Nitratireductor mangrovi: one gene and its partner. The protein of the gene in region 2 interacts with the protein of the main gene of each other region in a pairwise test. Links are inferred from orthologs where the notes say so. Each region holds a gene or a part of one and is shown on either strand. Other genes may lie near its edges. The genes, in order: leuS and ligA.

Region 1 (9,254 bases), 1.4 Mb from region 2 along the record:
CCGCCACCGAATACGACGCCATGATGAAAGAGGCAGCGGTTCTTTCGAAGATCGCCGACAATATCTGCATCAAGGTGCCACTGACCTTCGACGGGCTGAAGGCCTGCAAGGCGCTCACCTCGGACGGCCGCAAGGTCAATGTGACGCTGTGCTTCGCCGCCAACCAGGCGCTGCTGGCCGCCAAGGCGGGCGCAACCTTCATCTCGCCCTTCATCGGCCGCATCGACGACATGGGCATCGACGGCATGGAACTGATCTCGGAGATCCGCACGATCTACGACAATTACGATTTCAAGACCGAAATCCTCGCGGCCTCGATCCGCACCGTGAACCACGTGAAGCAGGCCGCACTGATCGGCGCCGACGTGGCCACCGTGCCGCCAGCGACGCTGCGTGCTCTGGTCAAGCACCCGCTGACCGACAAGGGGCTTGATGCCTTCCTCGCCGACTGGGCAAAGACCGGGCAGAAGATCGGCTGACGCGGTTCAGGCCGGTACGCGGGCCGTGAATTCGGCCCGCGGGTCGGCGGCCAGCGCAAAAACCGTGTGATCCTGCAACCGCGCGGTAACATCGGCCGCATCGCCGTCGAGGTCAGCCGGTGCGACCGGCTTGCCGAAGGTGATCGAGAAGTGGAACCGCTTCTTGTTGAGGAGTTCGTGGAACAGCGTCATGTCACGCAACTCCGTCGAGTGCTTGGCCAGGAAATAGAACAGCCCTGAATTGCGAGCCGTGATGTGGACCGGCACGATCGGCGTCTCAAACCGCCGCGCCAGTGTCACCGCCGAGGGCTGCCAGGGCCGTTCGGTCAACCGGCCGGCGTGCCAATAGGCGATCCGGCCGGCGGGAAAGAGCACGATCGCGCGCTGCGCGGCGAAGGCGCGTGCGGTCATCTCCAGCGTGTCGCGGCTCTTGGCGTGCGACTTCTCGCCGGCGCGCCATTCGACAGGGATGATGACGTCTCGAAAACCCTGCGCCACGCGCAAGGCATCACGATTGGCAAAGAAGGCGATATCCTCACGATAACGCTTGAGCGCATCGTACATCGCAATGCCGTCAGCGATCCCGGTCGGGTGATTCGGCGCAACGATCACCGAGCCTTCGCGCGGCAGATGCTCGAGGCCGCTCACCTCAAGGTCAAGCGACAGGAGCTCGCTGATATGTTCGAACGCGTCGCGGCCAGCCATCGGCGCGATACGGTCGGCCATACGTACCGCTTCGCCATAGTGAAAAAGCCGGTAAAGCAGTGGCTTGAACATCGGCCACAGAGGGTGGCGGGAAAGGTTGACTGTCCGCTCCTCGATCAACTGGTCGATGATGTGGCCCTGACTGGTAGGAACGAGGCCGTAGAGCGAGCGCCCGCCGAAAAGTCTGGCGATCGAGGACGGTGACGTCGGCATATCCATGGTCATCCACTCCGGTCGGCCCTGTGTGGCCAATCTCTGTGACGCAAGAATGACGCCCCCGAAGCCCACCTGTCCGCTGCCGACAGGAAATCAACGCTCAACTTGAAGGAAGGTTCTCCAGATCCTGCAGAACGGCCAGCTTCATGAACTCCGCCAGTTCGCGCGCTGCCCTGTTTTCCGCGTCGCGCTCGGCGCGCAATGCCGCGAATTCCTGCCGCGGCTTGTCGAATGAAGCCGTGGCGGAGCGCTTGCCGCGCGCCACGACATCGCCCGTCTCGGCATCGATCAGCTTGTAGACGGAGGTCATGACGACCGCGCCGGCGGTCGGCTCGTTTTCCAGAACCACCTGTACTGATGCCGAGGAGCGCACATAGGAGGTCACGCCGAGGTCGAGCACATATTGCGGCGAAGAAAGCTCGCCGGCGCCGCCATTCAAGCCGAAGATCAGGTGGTTGCGGACCTCCTGCGCGTAGCGCGTGGAGACCTGCTTGACCGAGATCGAGGCCAGCCTGGCCGTGCTACCGCCATCGACCGACGACGAGATGTCGCCGTAGAGCGGCCGCACCGTGCAGGCCGACCCGGCAAAGGCCATGGCAAGCACCATGGCGAGGATCACGTTTCGGGCGATCCCGCCGAGGGAATGTGTGTGGCGCTCAAGCGACGACATTGACGATCCTCTGCGGAACGACGATCACCTTGCGCGGAGCCTTGCCGTCGAGCGCCTTGCGGACGATATCGAGCTCGAGCACCGCCGTTTCGACGGCAGCTTGATCTGCGTCGCGCGCAATTGTCAAATCACCACGCTTCCTGCCGTTGATCTGGACCGGATAGGTAAACTGGTCGTCCACCACCAGAGCCGGATCGAAACCGGGCCAGCCCTGCTCGGCGGCCATACCGGTTCCGCCCAGCGCCGCCCGGCACTCCTCGGCCAGGTGCGGCATCATCGGCGCGATCATGGCGACAAGCATGTCGACCGCCTCGCGCAAGGCCGGCGCCTTCTCCGGAGCTAGTGTGCCCTCTGCCGCCTGGTTGAGCGGTTCCTGCAGCGCATTGGTCAACTCGTAGAGGCGCGCCACCGCCTTGTTGAAGGACAGCTTCTCGATGTCCTCGCCGACCGCTTTCAGCGCCTTGTGCGCGGCCTTCGAGATCGCCGCGCCCTCGCCGTCTCGCGCCGTCGCCGGCGCGGTCTTCGAAAGCTGCGGCGCCGCGCCCGAGGTCAACCGCCACAGGCGCTGCACAAAGCGGTGCGCGCCTTCCACCCCCGCCTCGGTCCAGATCACGTCGCGGTCCGGCGGCGAATCCGAAAGCATGAACCAGCGGGCGGTGTCGGCGCCGTAACTGGCAATGATGTCATCGGGATCGACGACGTTCTTGCGCGACTTCGACATTTTCTCGATCGGGCCGATCGTCAGCGGCTCGCCGGTCGCCAGAAGCGTCGCGCTGCGCTTGCCGTCGGCCTCCTCGACCTTGACCTCGGCCGGTGTGACCCAACCCTGCGGCCCCTTGTAAGTTTCGTGCACCACCATGCCCTGGGTGAAGAGCCCGGCGAAAGGCTCCTCGACCGTATTGACATGGCCGGTCGCCTTCATCGCCCGCGAGAAGAACCGCGAATAGAGCAAGTGCAGGATCGCGTGCTCGATGCCGCCGATATACTGGTCGACAGGGAGCCAGCCGTTCTTGCCGTCGACATAGTCGAGGGTTGTCGGCTGGTCCTCGTTCCATGGGTCGGTGAAGCGCGCGAAATACCAGGACGAGTCGACGAAGGTGTCCATCGTGTCGGTGTCCCGGCGCGCCTCGCCACCGCATTGCGGACAGGCGACGTTCTTCCAGGTCGGGTGGTGATCGAGCGGGTTGCCGGGCCGGTCGAAGGAGACGTCCGTCGGCAGTTCGATCGGCAGTTGCGAATCGGGCACCGGCACCGCCCCGCACGCCTCGCAGTGGATGACGGGGATCGGGCAGCCCCAATAACGCTGACGCGAGATCAGCCAGTCCCGCAGCCGGAACTGCACCTTGCGCTCAGCCATCGGCCGGTTGCCGATCGAGATCTTCTCCAGCCGGTCGGCGACATCGTCGAAAGCGGCTTGCGGCTTCATGCCGTCGAGGAAGCGCGAATTGATCATCACGCCGTCATCGACATAGGCCTCGTCGATGATCTGGAAGGTCGCGGCGTCAGCGTTCTCCGGCATGACCACCGGCACCACCGGCAGGCCGTATTTGTTGGCGAAGTCGAGGTCGCGCTGATCGCCCGAAGGGCAGCCGAAGATGGCGCCGGTGCCGTAGTCCATGAGCACGAAATTCGCGACATAGACCGGCAGCGTCCAGCTGTCGTCGAAAGGATGCACGACCCGGATGCCGGTGTCGAAGCCCTTCTTTTCGGCGGTCTCGATCGCCGCGGCCGAGGTACCGCTGCGGCGTATTTCCTCGATGAAGGCGGCGAGTTCCGGGTTGTTCGCGGCCGCCTTCTTGGCCAACGGATGATCGGCAGCGATGGCCATGAAGGAGGCGCCGAAGATCGTATCCGGCCGTGTGGTGTAGACCTCCAATTCGTTTTCGCCGGCCGGCGCCGTGCCGGCAGCCAGGGGCCAGCGGATCAACAATCCCTCCGAACGGCCGATCCAGTTCTGCTGCATGACGCGGACCTTTTCGGGCCAGCGGTCGAGCGCTTCGAGCCCGTCCAGCAATTCCTGGTTCATGGCCGTGATCTTGAAGAACCATTGCGTCAGATCGCGCTGCTCGACCGGAGCGCCGGAGCGCCAGCCGCGGCCGTCGATCACCTGCTCGTTGGCGAGCACCGTCATGTCGACCGGGTCCCAGTTGACCTTGGCCGAGCGGCGCTCCACCAGCCCGGCCCTCCAGAAGTCAAGGAACATCTTCTGCTGGTGCTTGTAATAGGCCGGGTCGCAGGTCGCGAATTCGCGCGCCCAGTCGAGCGACAGGCCCATCGTCTTCAACTGGCCCTTCATCGTGTCGATGTTGGCATAGGTCCAGTCGCGCGGATTGACCTTGTTGTCGCGCGCGGCGTTCTCGGCCGGCAAACCGAACGCATCCCAGCCCATCGGGTGTAAAACGTTGTGGCCGGTGGCGCGCTTGTAGCGGGCCACGACATCGCCCATCGTGTAGTTGCGCACATGCCCCATATGGATGCGGCCAGAGGGGTAGGGAAACATCTCCAGCACGTAATATTTCGGCCGTGGATCGTCGTTCGCGGTCTCGAAAAGCCTGGCTTCGGTCCACGCCTTCTGCCAGCGGGGTTCGGAGACACGTGGATTGTATCGCTCGGTTGCCATGACCGGTTTTTCACTTAAGAGGAGGGCTGGAATGTGCCGGGGCGGACCTTCACCATGGTTTTCGCGAAGCGTCAACTCCGCCGGCGATGCCGGCGCGGCCAAACTGCAAGGGTGTTGCCATGACGGATGCGACCGAGCGCCTGGCGAAGGTAAGGGCCGAAATCGCCCGTGCCGAGCAGGAGGCGGGGCGGCCAGCCGGGTCGGTCACGCTGGTCGCCGTCTCCAAGACGTTCGACGCCGAAGCGATCCGCCCGGTGATCGGTGCCGGACAGCGCGTCTTCGGAGAAAACCGCGTCCAGGAGGCGCAAGCCAAATGGCCGGCACTCAAGGCGGATCATGCCGACATCGAACTGCACCTGATCGGCCCCTTGCAATCCAACAAGACCGGCGACGCCGTGGCGCTTTTCGACGTGATCGAGACGGTCGACCGCGACAAGATCGCCGCCGAGATCGCCAAGGAGATCAAGAAGCAGGGGCGCATCCCTCGGCTCTACGTCCAGGTGAATACCGGAGCCGAGCCTCAGAAGGCCGGGATAGATCCGCGTGAGGCGAAGACGTTCGTCACACGCTGCCGCGATGTCCACCGGCTCGAAGTCGAGGGGCTGATGTGCATTCCGCCCTTTAACGAGAACCCCGGCCCGCATTTCGCCCTGCTGGCGAAGATCGCCGTCGAGGCGGGCCTCGATCGGCTCTCCATGGGCATGTCGGCCGATTTCGAGACCGCCATCGCCTTCGGCGCGACCAGCGTCAGGGTCGGCTCGGCGATCTTCGGCGCACGCTGACCTGGCCGGAAACCCCCGCCGCAATCGCGCGCGGGCGGGCGTCGGACAGCGTCAGGCTGCCTCGGGCGTGCGCCGCGACTGCATGAGAGCGACCAGCAGAAACAGAAGCATCGATAGCAGGATTATCACCGAGCCGGCCTTTGCCAGCCCTTCCCCCTCGCCGCGCAGGGCGAAGACGATGCCCGGAGTCAGCACGATGACGCCGAGATGGGCAAGTAGCACCTGCGCCCTGGCCAGCCAGCCGTCGGCGGCACCCGGAAAGATCGAATAGAACGCCCCGTAAAGCGCCAGCGAGGCCCAGCCGAGCAGGTTGAGATGTCCGTGCGCCGGCGCCAGGCTGTGATCGCCGGTGGCCGACATAACGATGCCGAAGATCATGCCGAGCGATGCGTAGATCGCGGCGCCGATCCAGCAGGCCTTGGAAAGCGTGTTCATCTAACCCTCCTTGATGACCATTCCCAGCGGGGCGGCGTTCGCGCCCACCCAGCCGAGCTTTTCCGGTGAAACCGAGCGCGCCCTTGCGTCCGGCTCGTCGCACGGTACCCGCGCGCCTTCGAAGAAGGCCTCGAAACCGCGCGGCGAGAAGCCGGTCACGAAGCGTACCGGTGCATCGCCCGGGTTGTCGAAGCTGTGCAACACTCCGGCAGCAATGGTCGCGCCCTCGCCGGCTTCCAGCCGACGCTTGCCGTCCTCGAGCACGAGGTCGAGCGTGCCGTCACAAATGTAGAAGAACTCGGAGAAGCCAGGGTGATGGTGCATCGGAGGACCTGGGGTCCCGGGGTCGGTGACGACTTCGAGCATGGCGAAATCGCCGATGGTCGGCAATGGCGTGACGCGGTGGCCGAGCACGTAACCCGGTGAAAACTGTTCCTTCATCGTCGCAATTTTCATTGTCGCCTCCACCCATTGATGATACTGCATCCTGTAATGAGATTTTGTCTTATAAAGCGACGAAGTGTCAATGACAAAAACACGCCGCAACGATTTCACCCGCCACAACCAGCGCCTCCGCACGCGACGGGCGCTGCTCGCGGCCGCACGCGAACTGATGAAGGAGCACGCCGAACCGACAATGGAGGAGGTCGCCGATCGGGCTCTGGTCTCGCGCGCCACGGCCTACCGATATTACCCGAACATCCAGACCATGCTGATGGAGGCCGGCTTCGACGCCGAAGTTCCGGCGCCGGCCGACTATTTTGCCGACCAGCAGGACCGTTCAGGAACCGATCGCCTGAAAAGCGTGCCCGACCTGCTGATCTCCGTGATGATCAAGGACGAGGCCAATTTTCGCCGCTTCCTCGCCGCCACCTTGCTCGACAGTGCCGGAAAACTCTCGTCGGGCGATCGTGAGGCCTTCCGGCGCGGCGGGCGGCGCATGGGGCTGCTGGAAAAGGCGCTTGAGAGTTCAGGCATCCCCGACGATCAGCGCGCCCGTATTGTCGAGATGGCTGCGCTCGTCGTCGGACCCGAGATGTTCGTCTCCGCCGTCGACAGTTGCCACATGAAGCGAGAGGCCGTGCTGCCGGCCATACACTGGCTCATCGAGGCGATCGTGGAAAAGGCGTCGCGCGAACCAGGCTAATCGGACCGGAGACTGCCGCGAGCGCCGGTCAGTGCAGCATGATCTCGCCGTCTACCCTCTTCCACTCGTTGGGCGCGATCAGCTTGTTATGGGTGTAGGCGATCGAATGCAGCGGCCCGTCGAGCTTGTCGATCCAGAATTCAACGAATTTCATCAGCACCGGGAAGCGCGGCGCCAGATCGTAATCCTGCCAGACATAGGTCTGCAGAAGGTGCGGATGGTCGGGCATGTGATAGAGGATGCGGGCGGTCGTGAGACCGTAGCCCTCGAGCATCCGTTCCAGTTCAGAGGTCCGTTTCATGTGCTCACTCCGCACGCTGGGGTCTCCTCCTCGCGCCTGATGGTGCGCCGCATTCCTTAACCATCCCTTGCGATGGGATTTGAATCAAGATTTTTCTCTTGAAAAACATTGCCTTAGCAGCCGGAAGACAGGAGTGCTGACAGGCCGCAACGTGATGTCGAGGCCGCCGCTGCTTCTGCCCTTAAGGCTTCCCTAACGTCCGCCGCCTAGATTTCGCCCATCCTTCCCGGGAGCGCGTCATGGACTGGCTGGCTTCGATCATTGTCGCCGTGTTCGGAGATTTCACGCTCCGGCTGATGCCACTTTATGTCGGCGCCACGCTTCTGATCGCGGTTGTGATCTATGGCTGGCGGTACGGCTGGCGCCAATGGAGAAGCTTTTTCCGCTGGCTGACGCCGAAGGACATCTATCTGCACCCTTCCCACATCGTCGACCTGAAGCTCTTCGTAGTCGGGCGCCTGCTATCGGTTGCCGGCGTGATCAACCTCGTCGTGGTGCGCACCGCATCGGCGGCCTTCGCAATGGCCTTGCTCGCCGCGTCGTTCGGCACCGAGCCCGGCACCGGCAGCTGGAGTTGGGGGCAGATCGCGCTGGCGACGCTGCTCTTTGCCGTCGTTTCGGATTTCTGCACCTACTGGGTGCACCGCATTCATCACGAATATCCCGTGCTGTGGCCGTTCCATTCCGTCCATCACAGCGCCGAGGTGCTCACCCCGGTGACGGTCTACCGGAAGCACCCTGTCTATGATCTCCTGTCGGATGCCGTGAGCTCGCTCGCCATCGGCTTCCTGGCCGGCGCGCTGCTTTTCGCCATCTCGCCCAACATCGACATCATCTCGATCGGCGGCGCCAATGTCGTGTTCGTGGTGTTCAACGCTGTCGGCGCCAATTTCCGCCACAGCCACATCTGGATCAGCTACGGCCCGGTGCTCGAACACGTCTTGATCTCTCCGGCCCAGCACCAGATCCACCACAGCCGCGCGGTGGTCCATCACGACCGCAACTATGGTGAAATCTTCGCCATCTGGGACTGGATGTTCGGAACGCTCTATGTGCCCGCTCATGAGGAGAAGCTCGAATTCGGCCTCGCCGAACGCGACGGAACGCCGATCGACCAGCCGCATCCCTCGCTTGCCCGCGCCCTGATCGGTCCGGTCGAGGAAAGCTGGCGTCAGTTCCGGAACCGCCTCGCAGAGCCGCGACCGGTTGCCGACCCGCCAGCCGAATGATGAATCGCACCTTTTCCACCTATCTCGACGCCGTCCGCTTTGTAGCCGCCCTGACTGTGCTGTTTTCGCATTTCGCCTATGAGCGCATCAGCGGCGGCGCGCATTTGTGGGTGCGCGAACTCAACCTCGGCAGCGACGCCGTCGTGATCTTCTTCGTCCTGTCGGGACTGGTGATCGCCTACACCGCCGAGGAAAAGGACGCCGACGCCGGGCGCTATCTCTTCAACCGCGCCACCCGCATCTATTCGGTCGCCCTGCCGGCGCTGCTCTTGACCTTTGCGCTCGACCGGCTCGGTGCATCGATCAACCCCGCCGCCTATGATGGCTGGTGGTATGCCGAGGCGCCGCTCGCGACCCTTCTCTGGCACGGGCTCACCTTTTCCAGCGAATGGCACATTCCCGGTACGCGGCTCGGCACCAACGGTCCCTACTGGTCGCTCAGCTACGAAGTCGCCTATTATCTGATCTTCGCCGCTGCCCTGTTCCTCTCCGGCGCGAAGCGCATTCTGGTGCTGGCCGCGCTCGCCGTGATCGCCGGGCTCAAGGTGCTGCTGCTCCTGCCGGTCTGGTACCTCGGTGTTGCGACCTGGCAGATGATCCGGCGAGGGCGCATGCCGACCTCCGCAAGGGCATGCGCCATGATGCTAATTTTGCCGCCGGTCATTTACGC
Region 2 (9,018 bases):
CGTCGTTGCCTGATCCTGCCCGCCTGCCGCGCGCCACCAAGAACGCGGCCGAACTCGCCGGCAGCCGCGCTGCGCATCGCCGCGACGGCGCGGCCGTGACGCGGTTCTTGTGCTGGCTCGACAGCCAAGTTCCGGGATCGCTCGACGAGATCGGCGCGGTGAAGGCGCTCGAGGCCAAACGTCGCCGCGCCGGCGAGGAGGCGCAGATGCCGCTGCGCGACATTTCCTTCGACACGATTTCCGGGGCTGGGCCGAACGGCGCCATCATCCATTACCGTGTCACCGAAGAGACCAACCGGGTTCTTGGCGAAGGCGAACTGTTCCTCGTCGATTCGGGAGGCCAGTATGAGGACGGCACCACCGACATCACCCGTACTGTCGCGATCGGCGAGCCGAGCGAGGAAATGCGCGAGCGCTACACCCTCGTGCTGAAGGGCATGATCGGCATTTCGATGCTGCGTTTCCCCGTCGGCACCCGCGGCAGTGACATCGACGCGGTCGCCCGCCTGGCCTTGTGGAAAGCCGGCTGCGATTACGGCCATGGCACCGGCCACGGTGTCGGCGCCTATCTGTCCGTCCATGAAGGCCCGCAGCGTATCGCCAAGACCGGCACCGAAAAGCTGCTGCCGGGCATGATCCTTTCCAACGAACCCGGATATTATCGCGAGGGCGCGTACGGCATCCGCATCGAAAACCTGATCGTCGTCGAGGAATCGGCTCCCGTGCAGGGCGGCGACAAGCCGATGCACGGCTTCGAGACGCTGACGCTGGCGCCCTTCGACCGCCGGCTCATCGCCGAGCATCTGATGACGCGCGAGGAACTGCAGTGGCTCGACGCCTATCACGCCCGCGTCGTTGCCGAGATCGGTCCTCTGCTTGATGCGGAGACACGCAGTTGGCTGGAGCGTGCGGCGGCTCCGCTCGACAAGCACTGAGAGCTTGGGTTCAGCCGAAGAAATAACGCCCCACGATGAGCACGGCAGAGCCGCCGACAAACAGGCTCATCATGCCGCCGCGCAGGCCGATCAATGCCGCGGCGACCAGCGCCAGCGCCTCCGCCGGTCCCGCCTGAACCGCGGCAGGCGCGACAAGCGTGGTCAGCACCGCCGCCGGCACCGCGTTGAGGCCCGCCTCGACGCGCGGATGAATGCGGGAAAAGCGCGACAGAACCAGATGTCCGCCGCAGCGGGTCAGATAGGTGAGTACCGCGCCGGCAAGTACGATCCAGACGATCTGGCTCACACGCTCTCTCCCGTCTGGTCAACAGGCGGTTCGTCATAGGCGGCACGCGCCTCTGCGCTCAGCGGCATTGCCGCGGCGAGAACGATACCGGCCAGCGCGCCGATCGAGACATGCCAAGGCGAGCCGACGAAATGATAGGCGACGACAGAGGCCGCCGCGCTCGCCAGCACCACCGGCAACCACAGCGGGCGCTTGCGGAAGCCGATGACGAGGCCGAGGAAATAGATCGGCAGCAGGAAGTCGATGCCGAGCGCATGCGGATCGGGGATGAGCGAGCCGAAACGCGCCCCGAGCCAGGAATTGACGATCCAGAACACGTAGACCGGTGTCGCCATGCCCATGTACCAGACAAAGCCGATCGTCTGCCCGTTCTCGCCGCGCCTTTCGGATTCCGCATATTGCGGATCGACCAGGAAGAAGAAGCCGAGCGTTTTCTGCCAGCCACTCCAGTGGCCGATGCGGCGGCCGACGGCGGCCGAATACAGGATGTGGCGGAAGTTGACTGCGAAGATCGAAAACACGATCAGCCATGGCGCGATCTTCTGGCCGAAGAGGTCGATGCCGACCATCTGGCTGGCGCCGGCGAAGATCGTCGCGCTCATCAGTGTCGCCTCGAACTCGGTAAAGCCGTTCTGGACCGCCAGCGCACCGAACAGCACTGCGAACGGCGCCGAGGCAACGAAGATCGGGACACCGAGGCGAAAGCCGGCCCAGAAATCGGACGCGGCCGGGTTATCCAGGGTTGTATCGGTAGACAATGGTTTCTCCGGGAACGCGCCCTATGTAGGAACGCCGGCCGCTGCTGTCACACGAATTCGGTTGAGCCAAGGATCAAGAGAAGTGATGCCAAATGGCATGGCCAGAGAGCCCAAACCGAATGCTCAGGCGGAACCTTCGAGTGCGTGCCAGAACGCTGCCGGTGCGCCTGCCCAATGCCAGAACGCGACGCCGGCAAGGCGACGCGCCTGCGCGGACACGATCAGGCGCCGGGCATCTTCCGCGCATTCGGCTGCGGACGCGCAACCACCCTCCCCAAGCCAGGCCGGCCCAGCCGGAAGGATCGGCAGGCCGCAACCACGATTGGCATCGAGCGCCTGATCCAGCGTCGTGCCGGCAGCGGCCACGCCATAAAGTTGCGGGCTGCAAAAATCGGCGACGGCTGACAGGCGCGAAAGAATGTGCGGCCAACCGGCCCGGCCTTGCGGTACGGCGTGGCTCGACACGCCAACCGGGATGCCCACTTCCTCCTTCGCTGCGGCAAGTACGGCCGCATAGGCTGCTGCCATGCCCGCGTCGCCCTGAAAGAACGGCGAGCCCTGCTCGGCGTCGATCAGCATGCCGGCGAGCGAACGCGCGGCGGCGATCGTGGCAAACATCTTCGCTTCGGCACGCGCCTCGCTGACCGTCCGACAACAGGGGATATGCCATCCCGAGATCGCAATGCCCGCTTTGGCGGCCAAGGTCACGAGCGCGTCAAGGGCGGCCCCGGTCGGACCGTCGAGGTTGGGCCGAAACGGGAAGGCCCCTTCCCCGACCTTGACCCAGATGTCCGTCAGCCCGGCGCGCCGCGCCTTGAACACAACGTCTTCGGGGCCGCCCTCCGTCCCCAGAACATCTCCGAGCCGCCAGACGAACAGAGAGCGCCGGAAACCGCTGGGTAGGCTTTCGCTCACCCCTGCCCGATCCGTTCGAACCAGGTCGCCTCGTCGATCACCTCGATGTCGAGTTCGGCCGCCTTTTTCAGCTTCGAGCCCGCGCCCGGCCCCGCAACCACGAGGTCGGTCTTGCTCGACACTGATCCGGCGGCCTTGGCGCCGAGCTTCTCGGCCATCGCCTTGGCCTCGTCGCGCGACATGCGTTCCAGCGCGCCGGTGAAGACAATCGTCTTGCCGGCGACAGGAGAATCGGAGGCAACCTTCTCGGCATCCTCGACCCGCACCTGCGCCGCAAGCCTTTCGACCAACGCGCGATTATGCTCCTCGCCGAAATAGCGCGCGATCGCGTCGATCACCGCGTTGCCGATATCGTCGAGCGCGTCCATGTCCTCACGCGCGTTCTCGTCGCCGTTGGCAACGGCAATGGCCGCGTCATGAAACGCCTGCCATGAGCCGTAGGCGCGGGCCAGGGTGCGGGCCGTCGTCTCGCCGACATGACGGATGCCGAGCGCATAGATCATGCGCTCCAGTGAGATGTCCCGCCGTTCCTCGATCGCCGCGAAAAGCTTCGCCGCCGAGACCGCGCCGAACCCTTCCTTGTCCTTCAGCTTCTTCAGATTCGTTGCGTCGCGCTCGCCAAGCGTAAAGATGTCCGCCGGGCTTTTCACCGGCAGATCGTCGTCGCCAAAAAAGAATTCGATCTGTTTTTCGCCCAGCCCCTCGATGTCGAAGGCGCGGCGCGACACGAAGTGGCGCAGATGCTCGATGCGCTGGAACGGACAGGCAAACTCGCCCGTGCAGCGCCTGATCACGCCCTCCGCACCACCCGCCGTCTCCTCCCGCACGACCGGCGTCGCAAGCTCGCATGGGCAGGTGGAGGGAAATTCGAACGCGACGGCACCTGCGGGCCGTTTGTCGAGATCGACACCGAGGATCTGCGGGATGACGTCGCCGGCACGCTGCACGGTGACCGTGTCGCCGATCATGACGCCGAGACGCTCGATCTCCTCGGCATTGTGCAAAGTCGCGTTGGTCACCACGACGCCGCCCACGGTCACCGGCGTCAGTCGCGCCACCGGCGTCAGCGCTCCTGTGCGGCCAACCTGGATATCGATGCCGTTGAGAACCGTGGTCGCCTTCTCGGCCGGAAATTTGTGGGCAATGGCCCAGCGCGGCGAGCGCGACACGAAGCCGAGCCGCTCCTGCATGGCGAGGTCATCGACCTTGTAGACGACGCCATCGATGTCGTAGCCGAGTCCGGCACGGCTTTCCTCGATCAGCCGGTAGTGTGCGAGCAGACCCTCGACATCGGTGAAGCGCTTCATCAACGGGTTGACCGGAAAGCCGTAGCGCTCGAAGGCTGCCACCATGCCCATCTGGGTTTCGGCCGGCATGGCGCTTACCTCGCCCCAGGTATAGGCGAAGAAATGCAGCGCGCGTGACGCGGTGACCGAAGAGTCGAGTTGCCGGATCGAGCCGGCCGCGGTGTTGCGCGGATTGACATAGGTCTGCTTGCCCTCGGCTTCCTGGCGTCGGTTGAGCGCCAGGAAGTCGGCCTGGGTCATGTAGACCTCGCCGCGCACCTCCAGCACGTCCGGAGCATCGCCGGAAAGCACGTTGGGAATATCTGCGATGGTCCGGGCGTTGGCGGTGACATCCTCGCCGGTCTGGCCGTCGCCGCGCGTCGCCGCCGCCGTCAGCCTTCCCTTCTCGTAGCGCAGCGACAGCGACAGCCCGTCGATCTTCGGTTCGGCGGTGAGGCCCAATTCCGTCTCGGGCGCGAGCCTCAGATAACGCCTGACCCGCTCGACGAAGTCGCGCACGTCGTCGTTCGAAAACGCGTTGTCGAGCGAAAGCATCGGCACCTTGTGCCGAACCTTCTCGAACTTTTCCGACACCGCCGCGCCGACGTTCAGCGATGGCGAGTCAGCACGCACCAGGTGCGGAAAGCGCTGTTCGATCGCCAGGTTGCGGCGCCTCAGCGCATCGTATTCCGCGTCGCTGATCGTCGGGGCGTCCTCGGCGTGATAACGCCGGTCGTGCTCGGCGATCTCGCTCGCGAGCCGCTCAAGTTCGGCGACGGCTTCCTTTTCCGAAAGGTCGCTGACGGGTTTGGAGGATTTCGGCATTTCTTTTCCGGAAACGACTGCGTCTTGCCGATCGGTGGCCGGCAGCAGAAGCTATGCCAGCTTGCCGGCTGACTTCAACTGACAGCCGCGTTCTCGTCGAGCAGCCGCCCCGCCGCCGCGCGGGCTTCCTCGGTGATCGTGGCGCCGGCGAGCATGCGCGCGATCTCCTCGCGCCGCGCCGCCTCGGCCAGCACGTCGACGCCGGTGGTGACGCTTTCGGCATTGCCGGTCTTGGAGATCAGGAAGTGATTGGCCGCACGCGCCGCCACTTGCGGCGCGTGGGTGACCGACAGCACCTGCACGCGCTCGGCCAGCCGCGCCAGGCGCTTGCCGATGGCATCGGCCACGGCGCCTCCGACGCCGGTGTCGATCTCGTCGAAAACCAGGGTGGGGGCCGACCCGCGGTCGGCGAGAGCCACCTTGAGCGCCAGCAGGAAGCGCGAGAGCTCACCGCCCGACGCAATCTTCGCCATCGGCCCCGGCCGCGAGCCCGGATTCGTGCGCACCCAGAACGCCACCTCGTCGATCCCGTCCTCGCGACGGTCGTCAGGCTCCGAATCGATCTGGACCATGAATTCCGCGCGTTCCAGCTTGAGCGCCGGCAGTTCGGCCATGACCGCGCTCGCCAGCGTCTCGGCGGCGGCCTTGCGGCCTGCCGACAGCGTAGCGGCGGCGGCGTCGTAGCTCTCGCGCGTCGCCAGCGCAGCCTTTTCCAGTCCCGAGACGCGCTCCTCGCCGGCGTCGAGGTCGGCGAGTTCGGCCGCCATCTTCTCGCGCAAAGCCGGAAGGCCATCGACCTGCACATTGTGCTTGCGTGCCGCCGCACGCAGCGCAAACAATCGTTCCTCGGCTTCCTCAAGCCTTTTCGGGTCGAATTCGGTCGCCCGCATCGCGGCGCCAATACCGCTCTCGGCCGCGTCAAGCGCGAGCAGCGCCTCGTCGAGCGCCTTGATCGTATCGTCAAGCAGCCCCGGCGCCTCGCCCGCCTTGCGCTCGAGCCGCCTGAGCAGGCTTGCCAGCGGCGGCACAGGCGAGTTGTTGCCAGCAAAGAGCTCCTGTGCCTCGCTGATCTCGGCAGCGATCTTTTCCGATCGCATCATCGTGGCGCGCATGCCGGCGAGTTCTTCCTCCTCACCGACGACCGGCGCCAGTTGCGAAAGCTCCTCAACCGATGCGCGGAGGTAGTCGGCCTCGCGCGCTGCAGCCTCGACGCGGGCACGATGGCGGCTCAGCTCCTGCTCGGCCTCGCGCCACGCGACCCAGGCTGCCCGTGTCGTCTCGGCCTCGCCACGCAGCCGGCCGAAGGCGTCGAGGAGATCGCGGTGCGCGGCGGTATCGACCAGCGCCCGTTCGTCATGCTGGCCATGGATTTCCACCAGCGCCCGGCCGATCTCTCGCATCAAGGTAACACTGGACGGTCGGTCATTGACGAAGACGCGCGTGCGACCGTCGGCGGTCTGCACACGGCGCAGCACGATGTCGCCATCATCGTCCATCGCGTTTTCGCGCAGGAGGATACGCGCGGGATGGTCGGCCGGCACGTCGAAAGCCGCGCTAACCTGGCCCTGCTGGGCACCGGCGCGCACCAGCGCGGCGTCACCACGCATGCCCAGCGCCAGCGACAGCGCGTCGAGCAGGATCGACTTGCCGGCACCGGTCTCGCCGGTCAGCACCGAAAGACCGTCATGGAAACCGATATCGAGCTTTTCGATCAGGACAATGTCGCGGATCGACAGTTGGGCCAGCATCGCGAGGTCTGGCCGTCAGCCGCCCAGTATGGCCGCTCCGGCCTTCGACAGCCACGAGCCCGTGTTCTCGCGCGGCTCCAGCCCGCCGCTCTGCAGCAAGGCGTAGGAATCACGGTACCACTGGCTGTCCGGATAGTTGTGCCCGAGCACGGCGGCGGCCGTCTGCGCTTCCGAAGCCAGCCCCATCGCCAGGTAGCTTTCGGTCAGCCGCGCCAGCGCCTCCTCGACATGGCGCGTGTCCGAGTAGGCCTCCACGACCAGCCGGAACCGCTTGATGGCGGCAATGTATTCGCGGCGTTCGAGGTAATAGCGGCCAATCTGCATTTCCTTGCCGGCCAGCTGGTCGCGCGCAAAACGCTTCTTCGCCTTGGCATCCTCGACATATTCGGATTCAGGCCAACGCGTGATCACCTCGTCCATCGCCTCGATGGTGTTGCGCGAATCCTTCTGGTCCTGGGTCACGTCGGGGATCTGGCGGAAATAGCTCAAGCCGACGATGTACTGCGCATAGGCCGCGTCGTCGCTGTAGGGATAAAGCGAGACGTAACGCTTGCCGGTGTTGATGGCATCGACATAATTGCCTTGCCGATAGTTGGCGAAGGCATGCATGACCATCGAGCGGCGGGCAAATTCGGAATAGGGATGCTGCCGGTCGATCGCCTCGAACTTGGCGATCGCCTCGCTCATCCGGCCGGCCTCGAGATTGGCCAGCCCTTGATTGTAGAGAACGTCGGCCGGCTCGATCTCCTCGACATAGGCCGTGAGATCGAGATCCCTGTCGGAACTGCAACCCGCTACGGAGAGCGGCGTCATCGCCGCCGCCAGCACGATGAGTGCATTGGCAAGGCCGCTTCTTGGCCGCGTCGATCGAACGGAATGCATCTTTGCTCTTGTCCCTCGGCCCCAAAGCGGGCACTTGACCGCCGCCATTAAACACAGCACCGGCACTCGGGCAACGCTATCGCGCCGCAATCGCGCAATTTTGTGGCAACGGTCGCGTTAGAGCCGCCAGGGCGCATAGACCGGCGCGTTGACTGCCACCAGTTCCGCCGTGCGGCCGCGTTCACGGCGACCCGTCTCCACGATCTCGAAGGCGCTGCTGTCGGACAGCAGCAACCGAAGCGCCGAAGCGTTGAGGCTGTGCCCGCCGCGATAGGAACGGAAGCAGCCAATGAAGCGGGCACCGGCAAGCGCCAGGTCGCCCATCGCATCGAGCGTCTTGTGGCGCACGAACTCGTCCTCGAAGCGCAGCCCGCCAATATTGACGATGCTGTCGTCCTCGGCGATCACGACGGAATTGTCGAGCGAAGAGCCAAGCGCATAGCCGGCCGCCCAAAGTCGCTCGACATCGGTGACGAACCCGAAGGTGCGGGCGCGGGCGATATCGCGCTTGAAGCTTGCCGGCCCTACCTCGGTGGTGAATTTCTGGCGACCAATCGCCTTGCTCTCGAAATCGATCTCGACCTCGAAGCGGGTTCCGTCATGCGGCAGGAACTCCGCCCATGAACCGCCCTTTTCGATGCGGATCGGCTTCAGCACCCGGATATAGCGACGCTTGGCGGAGAGCGCGGCAATGCCGGCCTGTTCGAACGCCTCGACGAAGCTCTGGCCGCTGCCATCCATGATCGGCACTTCCGGTCCGTCGATGTCGATCGCGACGTTGTCAACGCCCAGTGCGAACAGCGTCGCCATCAGGTGCTCGACGGTGGCCACATGAATGCCGCTTGCATCGCCAAGCACGGTGCAAAGGTCGGTCGCGCCTATCTCGGAGACGAGCGCGCGGATTTCGCGCTGCTCACCATCGGCCGACTGGCAGTTGAAGACGATTCCAGTATCCGCATCCGCCGGACTGAAGTGAATCGTCACCGCCTTGCCGCTATGCACGCCGACGCCGGACAGGCACGTGCGCGATCTGAGGGTGGTTTGATATTCGTGCAATTCTATTCCCATGGCCCCGCCCCGTACGAGACCGCTTGGCCAGTTGTTGCCTGCGGTTCTTCTCCGCGCACGCCCAGGCGCCCCATTCCCCGAAAGCCCTGCACAACGCTTTGATTTTTCGGGGCCGAAGATAATGGCCACGCGGAGAGTCGCCAAATCACGCTTTCTTACTCTGTGTTACGCCGAAATCACGCGAGATTTCCGAGGTTAGCCATTGATTTTTCATCAGTTTCTACGAAGGCAGGCCGGAGCGTCACTCCGGCCTGTTACAATCCGTGTCGTGCACCTGTCAGGGCACGTCAGTTG

Evidence for each region.
Region 1: the proteins of ligA (region 2) and leuS interact in binary tests that used the Escherichia coli proteins (3 or more experiments, as listed by UniProt). The link is inferred for Nitratireductor mangrovi from one-to-one orthologs.

Annotation. Positions count from the first base shown.
Region 1 is NZ_CP042301.2:3,492,805-3,502,058, forward strand. The notes cover bases 1,857-4,993. They hold leuS (leucine--tRNA ligase), read right to left. Parts: upstream 4,691-4,993; coding sequence 2,057-4,690; downstream 1,857-2,056. Other genes in these bases: lptE (LPS assembly lipoprotein LptE), read right to left, coding at 1,857-2,070; FQ775_RS17030 (YggS family pyridoxal phosphate-dependent enzyme), read left to right, coding at 4,810-4,993. Also shown: fsa (fructose-6-phosphate aldolase), read left to right, coding at 1-479; FQ775_RS17015 (1-acyl-sn-glycerol-3-phosphate acyltransferase), read right to left, coding at 486-1,403; more of lptE, read right to left, coding at 1,501-1,856; more of FQ775_RS17030, read left to right, coding at 4,994-5,472; FQ775_RS17035 (hypothetical protein), read right to left, coding at 5,524-5,907; FQ775_RS17040 (cupin domain-containing protein), read right to left, coding at 5,908-6,363; FQ775_RS17045 (TetR/AcrR family transcriptional regulator), read left to right, coding at 6,434-7,054; FQ775_RS17050 (usg protein), read right to left, coding at 7,083-7,355; FQ775_RS17055 (sterol desaturase family protein), read left to right, coding at 7,595-8,584; FQ775_RS17060 (acyltransferase family protein), read left to right, coding at 8,581-9,254.
Region 2 is NZ_CP042301.2:2,042,484-2,051,501, forward strand. Bases 2,470-5,370 are described here. They hold ligA (NAD-dependent DNA ligase LigA), read right to left. Parts: upstream 5,027-5,370; coding sequence 2,912-5,026; downstream 2,470-2,911. Other genes in these bases: FQ775_RS10105 (hypothetical protein), read right to left, coding at 2,470-2,915; recN (DNA repair protein RecN), read right to left, coding at 5,101-5,370. Also shown: FQ775_RS10090 (aminopeptidase P family protein), read left to right, coding at 1-935; FQ775_RS10095 (AzlD family protein), read right to left, coding at 946-1,242; FQ775_RS10100 (AzlC family ABC transporter permease), read right to left, coding at 1,239-2,000; more of FQ775_RS10105, read right to left, coding at 2,124-2,469; more of recN, read right to left, coding at 5,371-6,774; FQ775_RS10120 (outer membrane protein assembly factor BamD), read right to left, coding at 6,790-7,656; lpxC (UDP-3-O-acyl-N-acetylglucosamine deacetylase), read right to left, coding at 7,774-8,724; cell division protein FtsZ, read right to left, coding at 9,012-9,018. UniProt on the Escherichia coli protein: DNA ligase that catalyzes the formation of phosphodiester linkages between 5'-phosphoryl and 3'-hydroxyl groups in double-stranded DNA using NAD as a coenzyme and as the energy source for the reaction.